DNA from 3 places in the Clostridium hominis genome. Region 3 is predicted to be linked to each of the others. Evidence: a T-box and tRNA genes for the amino acid it is inferred to sense, from the RefSeq annotation. Region 3 holds a T-box; the other regions hold tRNA genes.

Region 1 (4,528 bases), on a different contig from region 3:
AACTTATTTATAATTTCATTTAACATACAAGTTCCTACAGTAACAGTTGCTCCAATATGTAAACAAATATTTTCTCCTGAATTTTTCAGAGCTGATTCCATTTCATTAAAAGATCCCACAATGTGTCTAGCATATCTTAATAGCAATTTCCCACTGTCTGTTATATAAAGCTTTTTTGAAAGCCTTTCAAATAATTTAACCCCATAATAATCTTCTATCTCTTTTATTGCCTGACTTACTGATGGTTGTGATATAAAAAGTTTTTCTGCAGCTTCACTCATTTTTCCACAATCAGCCACAGTTATAAAAATTTTTAAATGTCTTATATTCATATACCATACCTTCTCTCTTTATATGAATTGATTATACTACAAAAACAAAAAATAATAGCACTATTTATTTAGATATAAAATCTATTTAAATAATGCTACACTGACATTTTTTTATAATCCACACCCTAAAGCTATTAATATTTCATTAAAAAGCTTATCTTTATCTACAGAGTTTAAGTCATTAACTACTCTAATTGATCCTGATAATTTAAAATCAATTATAATACCATAGGTTATATCATTATCAAGACTAGCTTTAAGAGTAAATACTCCATTTTCATAATCCATACATTTCATATCTCCATTATTAGGATCTATAATCATAACTTCACTATCACTGTTTATTCCATTTAAATTTATAATAAATTCATCTTGCTGTTCTGCAATAGTTACAAAACTTTTTAAGTAAGTTCCGTCATATTCTTTATTTATCACATTTTTATCAGTCATCTCAAAAGAATACCCTGATACTATTTCTTCGTGCTTGTTGTTATCGTCTATTTTTTTATCTTTATTAATATTAATAATCAATCCTCCAAATACTCCTATAATAAATACTAAAAATATATAAATTATCATCTTTTGTTTATTCAATAAATCTACCACCTTACTATACATTAATGAAAATAAATCATTTAATGATTCACTCATATTTGTCTTTATTCTAGCAACTTAAAAACTTTTTAACAATTAGGTACTTTTTTGTAATCACCTAAAAAATTAATAATAAAAAGCATACTATTAACGATACTTTAATAATAAAAAAATCCTCGAAATAAATTCGAGGATTTTTATGGTGCAGATGAAGGGAGTCGAACCCCCACGCCAAGGGCGCTAGATCCTAAGTCTAGTGCGTCTGCCAATTTCGCCACATCTGCTTACTATATTATCTATTATACTCTCAATTTAAGGTTTTACAATACTTTAACTAATTAATTTTATATTTTTTCCAAAATTATTCTAATTTAATTTTTCAAACAAACCTCACCTCTAATAAAAGGTATATTTTTAATGCAACTACCTATTAACCATTAAAATTTTCCTTTCCTCTAAATGTTGACATAAATCACATAGATAATTATAATTATTCTTAAATATACTAAAGCGTTGAAGAGACGAGTAAACTACAATTTCATTTACAGAGAGAAAATACATTAGCTGTAAGTATTTTTATTTGAAACTAGTTGAAGACCAGCTCTGAGTGACTCTAATCAAGTCCGTATTCATCACGTTACGATGTTTATTAAGAGGCCTAGTTTAGGCAATTAAGGGTGGAACCGCGGGAAGAATTATATGCTCTCGTCCCTTTTCTATACTATTTTTTTGTATAAGAAAAGTGACGTTGAGCTTTTTTTATACAATAAATCAGCTTTTATATTATTATATTAAACATTCTAAAAACTATTTTGGGCAAAAAATTAAAATTTAAGGAAACGAAAGGAGATTTTAAATATGATAAAAGTTACTTTAAAAGACGGATCTATTAAAGAAGTTGAAAATGGATCATCAGTTTTAGACGTTGCTAAATCTATAAGTGAAGGGTTAGCTAGAAATTCTCAATGTGGTATTGTTAATGGAAAGGTTGTTGATTTAAGAACACCATTAAATGAAGATTGCGAATTAGCTATATGTACTTTTGATTCTCAAGAAGGAAAGGATGCTGTAAGACATAGTATTTCACACGTGCTAGCTGCAGCTGTTAAAAGATTATTCCCTGAAGCTAAGATTGCCATAGGCCCTTCAATAGCTAATGGTTTCTACTATGACTTTGATGTAGAAAAAGCTTTTACTGCTGAAGACTTAGTAAAAATCGAAGCTGAAATGAAAAAAATAATAAAGGAAAACCCTCAAATTGAAAGATTTGAACTTCCTAGAAATGAAGCTTTAGAGCTTATGAAAGATGAGCCTTATAAAGTTGAATTAATAAATGAACTTCCAGAAGATGAAGTTATTTCATTCTACAAGATGGGTGATTTCACTGACCTTTGTGCTGGTCCTCATGTAATGTCATTAAAGAACATTAAAGCTATCAAGCTTATAAGAAGTGCTGGCGCTTACTGGAAAGGTGACGAAAAGAACAAGATGCTTTCTAGAATATATGGTACTGCATTCTTAAAGAACGCAGATTTAGAGGCTCATTTAGCAGCTTTAGAGGAAGCTAAAAAAAGAGATCATAACAAATTAGGTAGAGAACTTGGAATCTTTACTACTGACGAAAAAGTAGGTCAAGGGCTTCCACTATTCATGCCTAAAGGAGCTAAACTATTCCAAACTCTTCAAAGATGGATTGAAGATGAAGAAGAAAAAAGAGGCTATGTTTTAACTAAAACTCCTTTTATGTCTAAGAATGACTTATTTGTTGCTTCTGGACATTGGAGCCACTATAAAGATGGTATGTTTGTATTAGGTGATGAAGAAAAAGATGCAGAAGTTATGGCTTTAAGACCTATGACTTGCCCATTCCAATTTACTGTTTATAATGCTGAACAACACAGTTATAGAGATCTTCCAATAAGATATGCAGAAACTTCTACTCTATTCAGAAAAGAAGCTTCTGGGGAAATGCACGGTCTTACTAGAGTTAGACAATTTACACTTTCAGAAGGACATATAATCTGTACTCCAGAACAAATCGAATCTGAATTCAAAGAAGTTATTGATTTAATAAACTATGTTATGGATACTTTAGGAATATCAGAAGATATATCTTACAGATTCTCTAAATGGGATCCAACAAATACTGAAAAATATATAAACAATCCAGAAGCTTGGGAAGCTACTCAAAACCAAATGAGAACTATATTAGATCATTTAAATATAGATTATGTTGAAGCTGAAGGCGAAGCTGCATTCTATGGACCAAAACTTGATATTCAATCTAAGAACGTTCATGGAAAAGAAGATACTATAATTACAGTTCAAATTGACTTTGCTTTAGGTGAAAGACTTGGTATGAGCTATATCGATAAAGATGGTGAAAAGAAAATACCATTTGTTATCCATAGATCTTCTATTGGATGTTATGAAAGAACTATAGCTACTTTAATAGAAAAATATGCAGGTGCTTTCCCAACATGGATGGCTCCAGTTCAAGCTAAAGTTTTACCTCTTTCAGATAAGTATGCTGATTATGCTGATAGCGTAGTTAGAACTTTAAAAAACAATGGTGTTAGAGTTGAAGTTGACCATAGAACTGAAAAAATTGGTTATAAGATTAGAGAAGCTAGACTTGAAAGAGTTCCTTACATCCTAGTTGTTGGTGAAAAAGAAGCTGCAAACAATGAAGTTTCAGTAAGAAGTAGAAAAAATGATGATGAAGGTGCTATTGCTTTAGATTCATTTGTTGAAAGAATAAAATCTGAAATAGCTAATAAAGAAAGATAAAATTTAATTATCTAAAAATCAAGAAGAGTAGGTAAATTTGTGTAAATCACAAATCTATCTACTCTCTTTTTGCTAATATAAAGTTATATCTGACCTTATCCAAGAATCCTCATATTTTATAAAGTTATATTCTTGAGTTACTGTCCACTCATCTGAAATTACTTTAGTATAAACTGCTTTAAATGTAGTTTCTGTTTGTTCTACGTGTAAATCGTCATCAAGTATAGAAATGCCAATTCCACCTTGTCCATATACTATATAAAAAACACCATCTTTTTCTAAAGTATAATTATCTAAAAAATAGTAAATTGCATCATCTAAATAATAATCATATAAAGCATTAAAAACTTCTTCTCTAGATTTATATATATTAGATATCGCTAAACTCCTTCCATCTTCAATAATCATTGTAGTACTATCAAAATTTGCACAATCTATTATATCAGTTAATGCATTTTTAGCTTGTAATGTAATTTTTCTAACCTCCAGCTCTGTAAGTGGACTATATACAACTTCCACCTTCAACTTAAAACTTCTGCCATACTGTTCATTTACGCCTTCATATTTAAAAGTTCCTTTGCTACTTGTATCTACTTGTTGATTATTCCAATGAATCGGAACATTAATGTCTTCCCCTCTTACATTTATAACCCCTTCTGTTGGAATAATACACTCTTCACCTTGTTTCACAATATAATCATATTCAACTACTTCAAAATTACTTTTTATATCCTCTGCTATTTGTTGCATGCCTTCTACATCAACCTTATTATCAATAGCTACTTTTATTATTTCATATGCATCATCAAACC
Region 2 (4,528 bases), on a different contig from region 3:
CTGGGTGAAGAGTTCTTCCAGTACCACCACCTGATGCAACTGAGAAGTATTTCTTACCTAATTCGATACATTCTTTTTTGTATGTTCCAGCAACTGGATGTTGGAATCTTGTTGGATTAGTTGAGTTACCAGTGATTGATACGTCAACACCTTCGTGATGCATTATAGCAACACCTTCTCTAACGTCGTTTGAACCGTAGCAGTTAACCTTAGCTCTTGGACCGTTTGAGTATGCTTTTGATTGAACAACTTCTAATTTTCCTGTGAAGAAGTCGAATTTAGTTTCAACATATGTGAATCCATTGATTCTTGAAATTATCTTAGCAGCATCTTTTCCAAGACCGTTTAAGATAACTCTTAATGGTTCTTTTCTTACTTTGTTAGCTTTTTCAGCTATTTTGATTGCACCTTCAGCAGCAGCGAATGATTCGTGTCCTGCTAAGAATGCGAAACATTTAGTTTCTTCTCTTAAAAGCATAGCTCCTAAGTTACCGTGTCCTAATCCAACTTTTCTGTCATCAGCAACAGATCCTGGGATACAGAAAGCTTGTAACCCTTCTCCAATAGCTTCAGCAGCATCAGCAGCCTTTGTGCAACCTTTCTTTATAGCGATTGCAGCACCTAAAACGTAAGCCCAAGCAGCATTTTCGAATGCGATTGGTTGAGTTTCTTTAACAATTGTATATGGATCTATTCCGTATGCATCACATACAGCCTTAGCATCTTCTAATGTTTTCATTCCGTATTTTTCTAATACTGGAGTGATTTGTCCTATTCTTCTTTCATAACTTTCAAATAATGCCATGATTTAATTCCTCCTTACAAATTATTCGTGTCTTGGATCGATTAATTTAACAGCGTCAGCAACTCTTCCGTATTGTCCTGCAGCTTTTTCTAATGCTTCATTAGCATCCATTCCCTTACCGATCATTTCCATCATTTTTCCTAAGTGAACGAACTTGTAACCAATGATTTCATTATCTTCATCTAAAGCGATTTTAGTAATGTATCCTTCAGCCATTTCTAAGTATCTTGGTCCCTTATCTAAAGTTCCGTAAGTAGTACCAACTTGAGATCTTAATCCCTTACCTAAATCTTCTAAACCAGCTCCGATTGGTAATCCACCTTCAGAGAAAGCAGTTTGAGATCTTCCGTATACGATTTGTAAGAATAATTCTCTCATCGCTGTATTTATAGCATCACAAACTAAGTCTGTGTTTAAAGCTTCTAATATAGTTCTTCCTGGTAATATTTCTGAAGCCATAGCAGCTGAGTGAGTCATACCTGAACATCCTACAGTTTCAACTAATGCTTCTTGGATAACTCCATCTTTAACATTTAAAGTTAACTTACAAGCACCTTGTTGTGGAGCACACCATCCGATACCGTGAGTTAATCCTGAAATGTCTGATATTTGAGTAGCTTGTACCCATCTTCCTTCTACTGGAATTGGAGCACATGCATGATTTGCGCCTTTAGCAACAACGCACATTTCTTCAACTTCTTTTGAATACATCATATTATATTTCTCCTCCCTAATTTATAAATCATTCAGCTTGTCCGATTAAAGCCAAATTTAATAACTGGGTCAAAATCCATCCCTATGGGATAAATCTATCCTACATCTAATATAATAACAGATGTAAGACTATGTAACAAGAATATATTATATTTTTTTCTATAATAATTCAATTTAAATACTAAAAAAAGTGGCATTAACCACTTTTTTCATACTTCTCTTTACTTTATCCTAATGCAACATCTAATACCATCATTGTTATAAAGCCAAGTATTAATCCTATTGTTGTCAAACTTTTATTTTCTATAGATGCTTCTGGCAACAATTCTGAACCTACTACAGCCACCATAGCTCCTGCTGAAAAAGCTAAGAAAAAAGGTAACATACTTCTTACTGTTATAGCTGCAACAACACCCAAAACTCCTGCTATAGGTTCTACTAGCCCAGACAATTGCCCATAAAAAAAGCTTTTACCTACTGATAATCCATCCCTTCTTAATGGAAGTGATACAGCTGCTCCCTCTGGAAAATTTTGAAGCCCTATACCTAATGCCAATGTAATAGCTGCACCTATTGATGCACTTGGAATTCCAGCTGCTACCCCTCCAAAGGCTACTCCTACAGCTAACCCCTCTGGTATATTATGAAGCGTAACAGCAGTAACTAATAAAATACTCTTTTTATATTTTTTAGCTACTGAATCAACACTTGTTTCATCCCGTTTGGTAATAACACCATATGAATACTTGTCCATCATTTTATCAGCTAATATAATAAACACGCCTCCAGCAAAAAAGCCAATTGCAGGTAAAATAAGTTCACTATACCCAAGTTCTGCACATAACTCTATAGAAGGATTTAATAATGACCAGAAGCTTGCCGCTACCATTACTCCTGCACCAAAACCTAACATAGTGTTTAATATCCTTCTATCAACACTTTTAAAGAAAAATACTAAACCTGCTCCTAATGCTGTAACCGCCCATGTAAAAATTGTTGCAAACAATCCTTGTAAAACTGGATTTAAATCCATAAACCACTCCATACCTTTGTTTCCCTTTCTACATACACATAGTTCTACTTATAAACAATATATTGCAAATTACTACAAATAGTTCCTAGTAACGTTATACTTTATAAAAACAACTAAATACCTTTTAACTATTTATACATATATAAAAATATTGACAATATTATATGGTATATGTTAACATTACTACTGTAAGTTATTAAGTCGGCATGGCGGAACTGGCAGACGCACATGACTCAAAATCATGCGGGAAACCGTGAGGGTTCGATTCCCTCTGCCGGCACCATTTACCAAAACGCAAAAAGTCAAGCGTTGAAAACACTAGGTTTTCACGTTTGACTTTTTTTGTTTTTATGCCTTGGACACCTTAGCACTTGCATAAAACTACTGTTTACTTATGATTTTTAGCAACTTTACTAGCATCTTAAAATAAATCTTTATTTATTTTACTGTCTCTTTTGTTAATATTTATGTAATGTTCATCATTATTCTAGCTCTTATAATTTATATATTTTAATAAAACAAAGCTAATATATGATTGTTCTGAAAGTAATTTAGAAGATGGGTATACAATAGCAATCAAGAAACTTTTTTATAAATTTCCAAGGAATAAATAAGAGAAGGGTATATATGGCTTTCTATTAAGAATTCCATACATACCCTTCATCTATACCTATATCAATTTAGATTAAATTTTCATACTTCTTTTTCTTGTAAGTTAATACAAAAACTCCAAGTATGCTAATTACTAATCCAATAATGAATATATTCACATGAGTTTCATCCCCTGTTTCTGGCAACTCTGGAACCGTTGAAGGATTACCAAGTTCCTCATTCATTAATTTTGTAATATTAACAAGAGCATTTAAAGCATTATCTACTTCTTCTTGTGTTGCATCTTTATCATTAATAACTTTATCAGCTATTTTTAATAAGTCTTGGTATTTTACCCAGTTTTCTTTCGAGTGATTTGCTTCTTTATAATATTGTACTATTTCTTTGTAGAACTTCTCTAACTTAGATTTATCCACCTTAGAAACTTCTGGTACTTCTATTGCTACTTCTACTAGATTACCTTTAGCTGTCTTTAATGCTGATAGAGCTTTATCTACTTCTGCTTGTGTTGCTGCATTATTATATGCATCTTTTGCTGCTTTCAATGCATTTATAAAGGCATCTTTCTCTGCTCCATCTTTATATTTATCTAAGTCAATCTTTTCGTATTCTGCAATTACAATTCCTAATTCACTTCTGTCAACATTCTCTACTTCGTCTAGTAATTTTAATGCTGCTTTTGCTTCTGTAAGAATTTTCACTGCATTATCGATTTCTTCTTGTGAAGTTGCATTATTATATGCATCTTTTGCTGCTTTCAATGCATTTATAAAGGCATCTTTCTCTGCTCCATCTTTATATTTATCTAAGTCAATCTTTCCGTATTCTGCAATTATATTTCCTAATTCACTTCTGTCAACATTCTCTACTTCGTCTAGTAATTTTAATGCTGCTTTTGCTTCTGTAAGAGTTTTAACTGCATTATCGATTTCTTCTTGTGAAGCTGCACTATTAATTAATGCTTTTGCATCTTCTAATGCTTTTACAAATGCATCCTTTTCAGCTCCATCTTCATACTTAGTTAAATCAAGATTTTCTGAATTTTCTATAGCCTTTTCTAATTCAGTATAATCTAATTTCTTCTTTTCAACAGTTACTGTAGCCTCTGCCATTAGCCCTGCTGCATTTGTTATTTTAACCTTAGCAGTTCCTGCTTTTACTGCTGTTACAACTCCATTTTGATTTACTATTACTATATTTTCATCAGAAGAACTCCATACAATACCTTTTAGAACAGTATTTTCTGGATGAGTTGGAATTAAGGTTACTTTTCCGCCTATATTCATTGTTACATCTTCTAAGCTTGCTGTGTCTGCAACCTTTTGTATACTAATTGGTACAACTTCTGATATTGCTGCAAAATT
Region 3 (4,528 bases):
TCTATTTCATTATTTACTTCTGCTTCTTTAATTTCTGGTAGTATTATTTTTGATATTACTAGCCCTGCTGGAGCCGCCATAAAGCTTGCAGATACAAGATACTCTATAGGAATCCCAAGTAATGAATATCCAACTAATATAGATCCTGATACTGATGCAAGTCCTCCAACCATTACTGTAAAAAGCTCTGACTCAGTTAATTTTTCAACATATGGTTTTATTAAAAGTGGTGCCTCTGTTTGCCCTAAAAATATATTAGCTGAAGCAGATATTGTTTCTAGTTTTGATGTTCCTAGAAGTTTTGCTAATCCACCTCCAATTATTTTTATAACGAATTGCATAACTCCTAAATAATATAATATAGAAACTATTGCTGATATAAAAATAATTACAGATAATACATTAACAGCAAATATACTACCATCTTTAGATAATGAACCAAAAATAAAACTTACACCTTCATTAGCATAATTTATTACTGATTGAACTCCTAATGCAACTTTTCCTAAAACGTATTTACCAACACTCCATTTTAGTGCTATAACAGCAAATCCAAATTGTATTAAAAAACCTATTATAACAGTTCTCCAATTAATTTTTTTCTTATTATTAGATAATAAGAAAGCTACTAAAAAAATAAAAATAATTCCTAATATACTATTTAAAATTGCCATAGTATCTCCTCTTCCTTTGTACAAAATTATTTAACATTAGTATTTGCAAATACTAATGTTAATATACCTATCTAACTTCTTTTCCAAATGGCATTAATGATAGTTTAGCTAACTTTAAACTCTGTGCCGCGAATGGTATTCCAACTATTGTTATACATAAAAGTAGTGCACTTATAAGATTTGCTATACATAACTCAAATCCACCAAATATTAACCAAAGTATATTTAAAACAAGGCTAGTCCCACTGTCGTTTACTGTTGTAACTTCCTTTCCAAAAGACGCAAATTGTAACTTAGCCATTTTGAAGCATTGCTTACCTACCGGTATTCCAACTATAGTTATACACCACAATATCCCTGTGAATATCCATCCTATCGCCCCAAATAATCCACCAAATATCATCCATATTATATTTCCTAAACAACTCATCTTTTCACCTCCTATTTTGTTAATAAAATTTTTACAAAACATTTTCTATTATATAAGTTTTTATTTTAATATCAATAAGTTTATTATATGGTAATTTATTCCGCGATCCATCCTATAAGTTATCACATTTCCTTGACTATAATATAATATATGATATATAATTTATGAAAGTAATATTAAAAATATATAATAGTATATGCAAAGATAAGGAGTAGTACTGTATAATTTAATCTTAAGAGAGCTATCGGTTGGTGTAAGATAGTGATGAATGTATAGGAACTTGCCTTGGAGCTTACTTGTCAAAAGCAAGTACGGAGTCCCCGTTATGGATTTAAGTGAAAACTTTTTTTAATTATTAATTAAAAATGAAAAATTTTGAATTAATGATAAAACTCTAAAGAGTTTTTTAAATTATCTTTCAGAAATTCTCAAAAGAATTTCTTCCTTAATTTTTCATTATACATTTCTAATTATTAATTGTTTTAATAAGAGTGGTACCGCGAAACAATGCCTTTCGTCTCTTAATTGAGATGAGGGCTTTTTTTATTTTAATTAACAATTAACAGTTAAGAGTTAAAAATTATTGATAAAACTGCCATGCGGTTTTTAAAATTATAATCTTAAAAGTCAGCTTTACTGATCTTTTTACACTAACTATTATCTATTAATTATTAACTATTAACTAGTTTTAGGAGGTTTTAAATATGAGTAACTACGGAACTGCCATCGATAAAAAATGGCAAAATAAGTGGGAAGAAACAGAACTTTATAAATTTAATCCTGATAACGAAGGTGAAAAGCTTTATGTTTTAGAGATGTTCTCTTATCCATCAGGAAGCCAATTACATGCTGGTCACTGGTTTAATTATGGACCTGTTGATTCATGGGCAAGATTAAAAAAGATGCAAGGCTACAACGTATTCCAACCAATGGGATTTGATGCCTTTGGATTACCAGCTGAAAACTTTGCAATTAAAACAGGTATCCATCCTTGGGATTCTACTGAAAAGAATATCAAGACTATGGAAGAACAATTAAAAGCAATGGGTGCAATGTTTAACTGGGAAAATGAAGTTATAACTTGTACTCCTGAATATTATAAATGGACTCAATGGGTATTCTTACAATTATTAAAGAATGGATTAGCTTACAGAAAGAAAGCTCCTGTAAACTGGTGTCCATCTTGTAATACAGTTTTAGCTAACGAGCAAGTTCTTGACGGTGCTTGTGAAAGATGTTCAACTGAAGTTACTAAGAAAGACTTAACTCAATGGTTCTTCAAAATAACTGAATATGCTGATGAGCTATTAGAAAAATTAGATACTTTAGATTGGCCTGAAAAGACAGTTGCTATGCAAAAACATTGGATTGGAAAATCTACTGGTGCTGAAGTTACTTTCAATGTTAAGGATTCAGATCTTAGCTTTGATGTATTCACAACTAGAGTTGATACTTTAAATGGTGTTACTTATGTTGTTTTAGCTCCTGAAAATGAATTAGTAGACAAATTAACTACTGCTGAAAATAAAGATGCAGTTGAAGAATATAAAGATGCAGCTAAAAAGCAATCTGATATAGAAAGACAATCTCTATCAAGAGAAAAAACTGGTGTATTCACTGGCTCATATGCTATAAATCCTATAAATGGTAAAGAGGTTCCAATATGGGTTGGTGACTACGTACTTGCAACTTACGGTACTGGTGCTGTTATGGCTGTTCCTGCTCACGATGAAAGAGACTTTGCTTTTGCTACTAAATTCAACTTACCAATAGAGAGAGTTATAGTAAGTAAAAAAGGTGAAGAAATAGAACTTCCATACTGTGAATATGGAAAACTAGTTAACTCTGGTGAATTTGATGGCTTAACTACTGAAGAAGCTAAAGAAGCTATAGTTGCAAAACTTGCTGAAAATAACTTAGGTACTGCTAAAGTTAATTACAGATTAAGAGACTGGTTAGTTTCAAGACAAAGATATTGGGGTGCACCAATTCCAATAATCTACTGTGAAGATTGTGGTGCTGTTCCAGTTCCAGAAAAGGATCTTCCAGTTCAATTACCTTACAACGTAGAATTTGCTCCAGATGGTAAGTCACCACTTGCTAAGTGTGAAGAGTTTGTAAACACAACTTGTCCTTGCTGTGGTAAGCCTGCTAAGAGAGAAGTTGATACTTTAGATACATTCGTATGTTCATCTTGGTATCAAATGAGATATGTAGATAATAAAAATACTGAAAAAGCATTCGATAAAGAATTAGTAGATAAGATGCTTCCAGTTGACAAATATGTTGGTGGACCAGAGCATGCTTGTATGCATTTATTATATGCAAGATTTATAACTAAAGCTTTAAGAGATATGGGTTACTTAAGCTTTGATGAACCATTCAAGAGCTTAACTCACCAAGGACTTATCTTAGGACCAGATGGATTAAAGATGTCTAAATCTAAAGGAAATACTATATCTCCAGACGATTATATTAAAGAATATGGTGCAGATGTATTTAGAATGTATCTAATGTTTGGATTTGCTTACACAGAAGGTGGGGCTTGGAGTGATGACGGTATTAAGTCAGTAGCTAGATTTGTTGATAGAATCGAAAGATACCTTGATATGTGTAGAGAAGCTATACAATCTGGAGAAAACAACAAAACTACAATGGATAAAGCTGAGAAAGAATTAAACTTCTGGTTAAACAACGCTATTAAGGGAGTCACTGAAGATGCTGATAAGATGCAATTCAATACTGCTATAGCAAGAATGATGGAATTCATAAACGCTTTATCTAAGTATACTAAGGAAGAAGTTAAAAACTTAGACTTCTTAAACACTGTTTGCGAAAACTTCATTAAGATTTTAGCTCCATTCGCTCCTCACTTTGCTGAAGAACAATGGTCATTATTAACTGGTAAATATTCAGTATTTAACGAAGCTTGGCCAATATACGATGCTAAAGCTCTTGTTAAAGATGAAATAGAAATAGCCATCCAAGTTAATGGTAAGATAAAAAACAGAATTAATGTTGCCTCTGATTTAGATGAAGAAGGAATTAAGGCTGCTGCATTAGCTGATGAGGCTATAGTTGCTGCTACTGAAGGCAAAAATATAGTTAAGGTTATTGTTATAAAAGGAAGACTTGTTAACATAGTTGTTAAATAATTTTATAATAATCTTCTGAGCTGAAGTAATACTACTTCGGCTCATTTTTATTTTTAACAACTATTTTAAGCAAAGAATAAGAATAATATTAAATAAATGTAATAAGTTTATAAGTGTATAAAATATCAATAATCCTCTACTTGCGATTATTGATATTTTCATTTCCTTCTCATTTGATTCCTTACTTCTAAAATACCAATAATAAAGGACGCCACCACAAACTATAATCTTTAAAAAGTATGGTAATGCTCCATCTATTACTGGCGCTA

What was found. The T-box of region 3 lies ahead of leuS (leucine--tRNA ligase). A T-box ahead of a tRNA ligase gene usually reads a tRNA of that ligase, here a tRNA-Leu.
Region 1: it has a tRNA-Leu gene. The T-box ahead of leuS (leucine--tRNA ligase) is inferred to sense a tRNA for this amino acid. The anticodon was not compared.
Region 2: it has a tRNA-Leu gene. The T-box ahead of leuS (leucine--tRNA ligase) is inferred to sense a tRNA for this amino acid. The anticodon was not compared.

What each region holds. Positions count from the first base shown of each region.
Region 1 is NZ_JACOOO010000047.1:134,657-139,184, reverse strand. It holds gene H8S20_RS19360 (LysR family transcriptional regulator) at 1-332, opposite strand, end outside; gene H8S20_RS19355 (hypothetical protein) at 444-926, opposite strand; tRNA gene H8S20_RS19350 (tRNA-Leu) at 1,127-1,210, opposite strand; T-box leader at 1,431-1,642, shown strand; gene thrS (threonine--tRNA ligase) at 1,785-3,716, shown strand; gene H8S20_RS19340 (tetratricopeptide repeat protein) at 3,789-4,528, opposite strand, start outside.
Region 2 is NZ_JACOOO010000022.1:19,570-24,097, forward strand. It holds gene H8S20_RS10775 (GGGtGRT protein) at 1-805, opposite strand, end outside; gene H8S20_RS10780 (iron-sulfur cluster assembly scaffold protein) at 827-1,519, opposite strand; gene H8S20_RS10785 (ZIP family metal transporter) at 1,746-2,564, opposite strand; tRNA gene H8S20_RS10790 (tRNA-Leu) at 2,753-2,835, shown strand; gene H8S20_RS10795 (endo-alpha-N-acetylgalactosaminidase family protein) at 3,233-4,528, opposite strand, start outside.
Region 3 is NZ_JACOOO010000004.1:454,056-458,583, forward strand. It holds gene H8S20_RS03800 (NupC/NupG family nucleoside CNT transporter) at 1-674, opposite strand, end outside; gene H8S20_RS03805 (YccF domain-containing protein) at 742-1,104, opposite strand; T-box leader at 1,297-1,467, shown strand; gene leuS (leucine--tRNA ligase) at 1,809-4,259, shown strand; gene H8S20_RS03815 (DUF5658 family protein) at 4,320-4,528, opposite strand, start outside.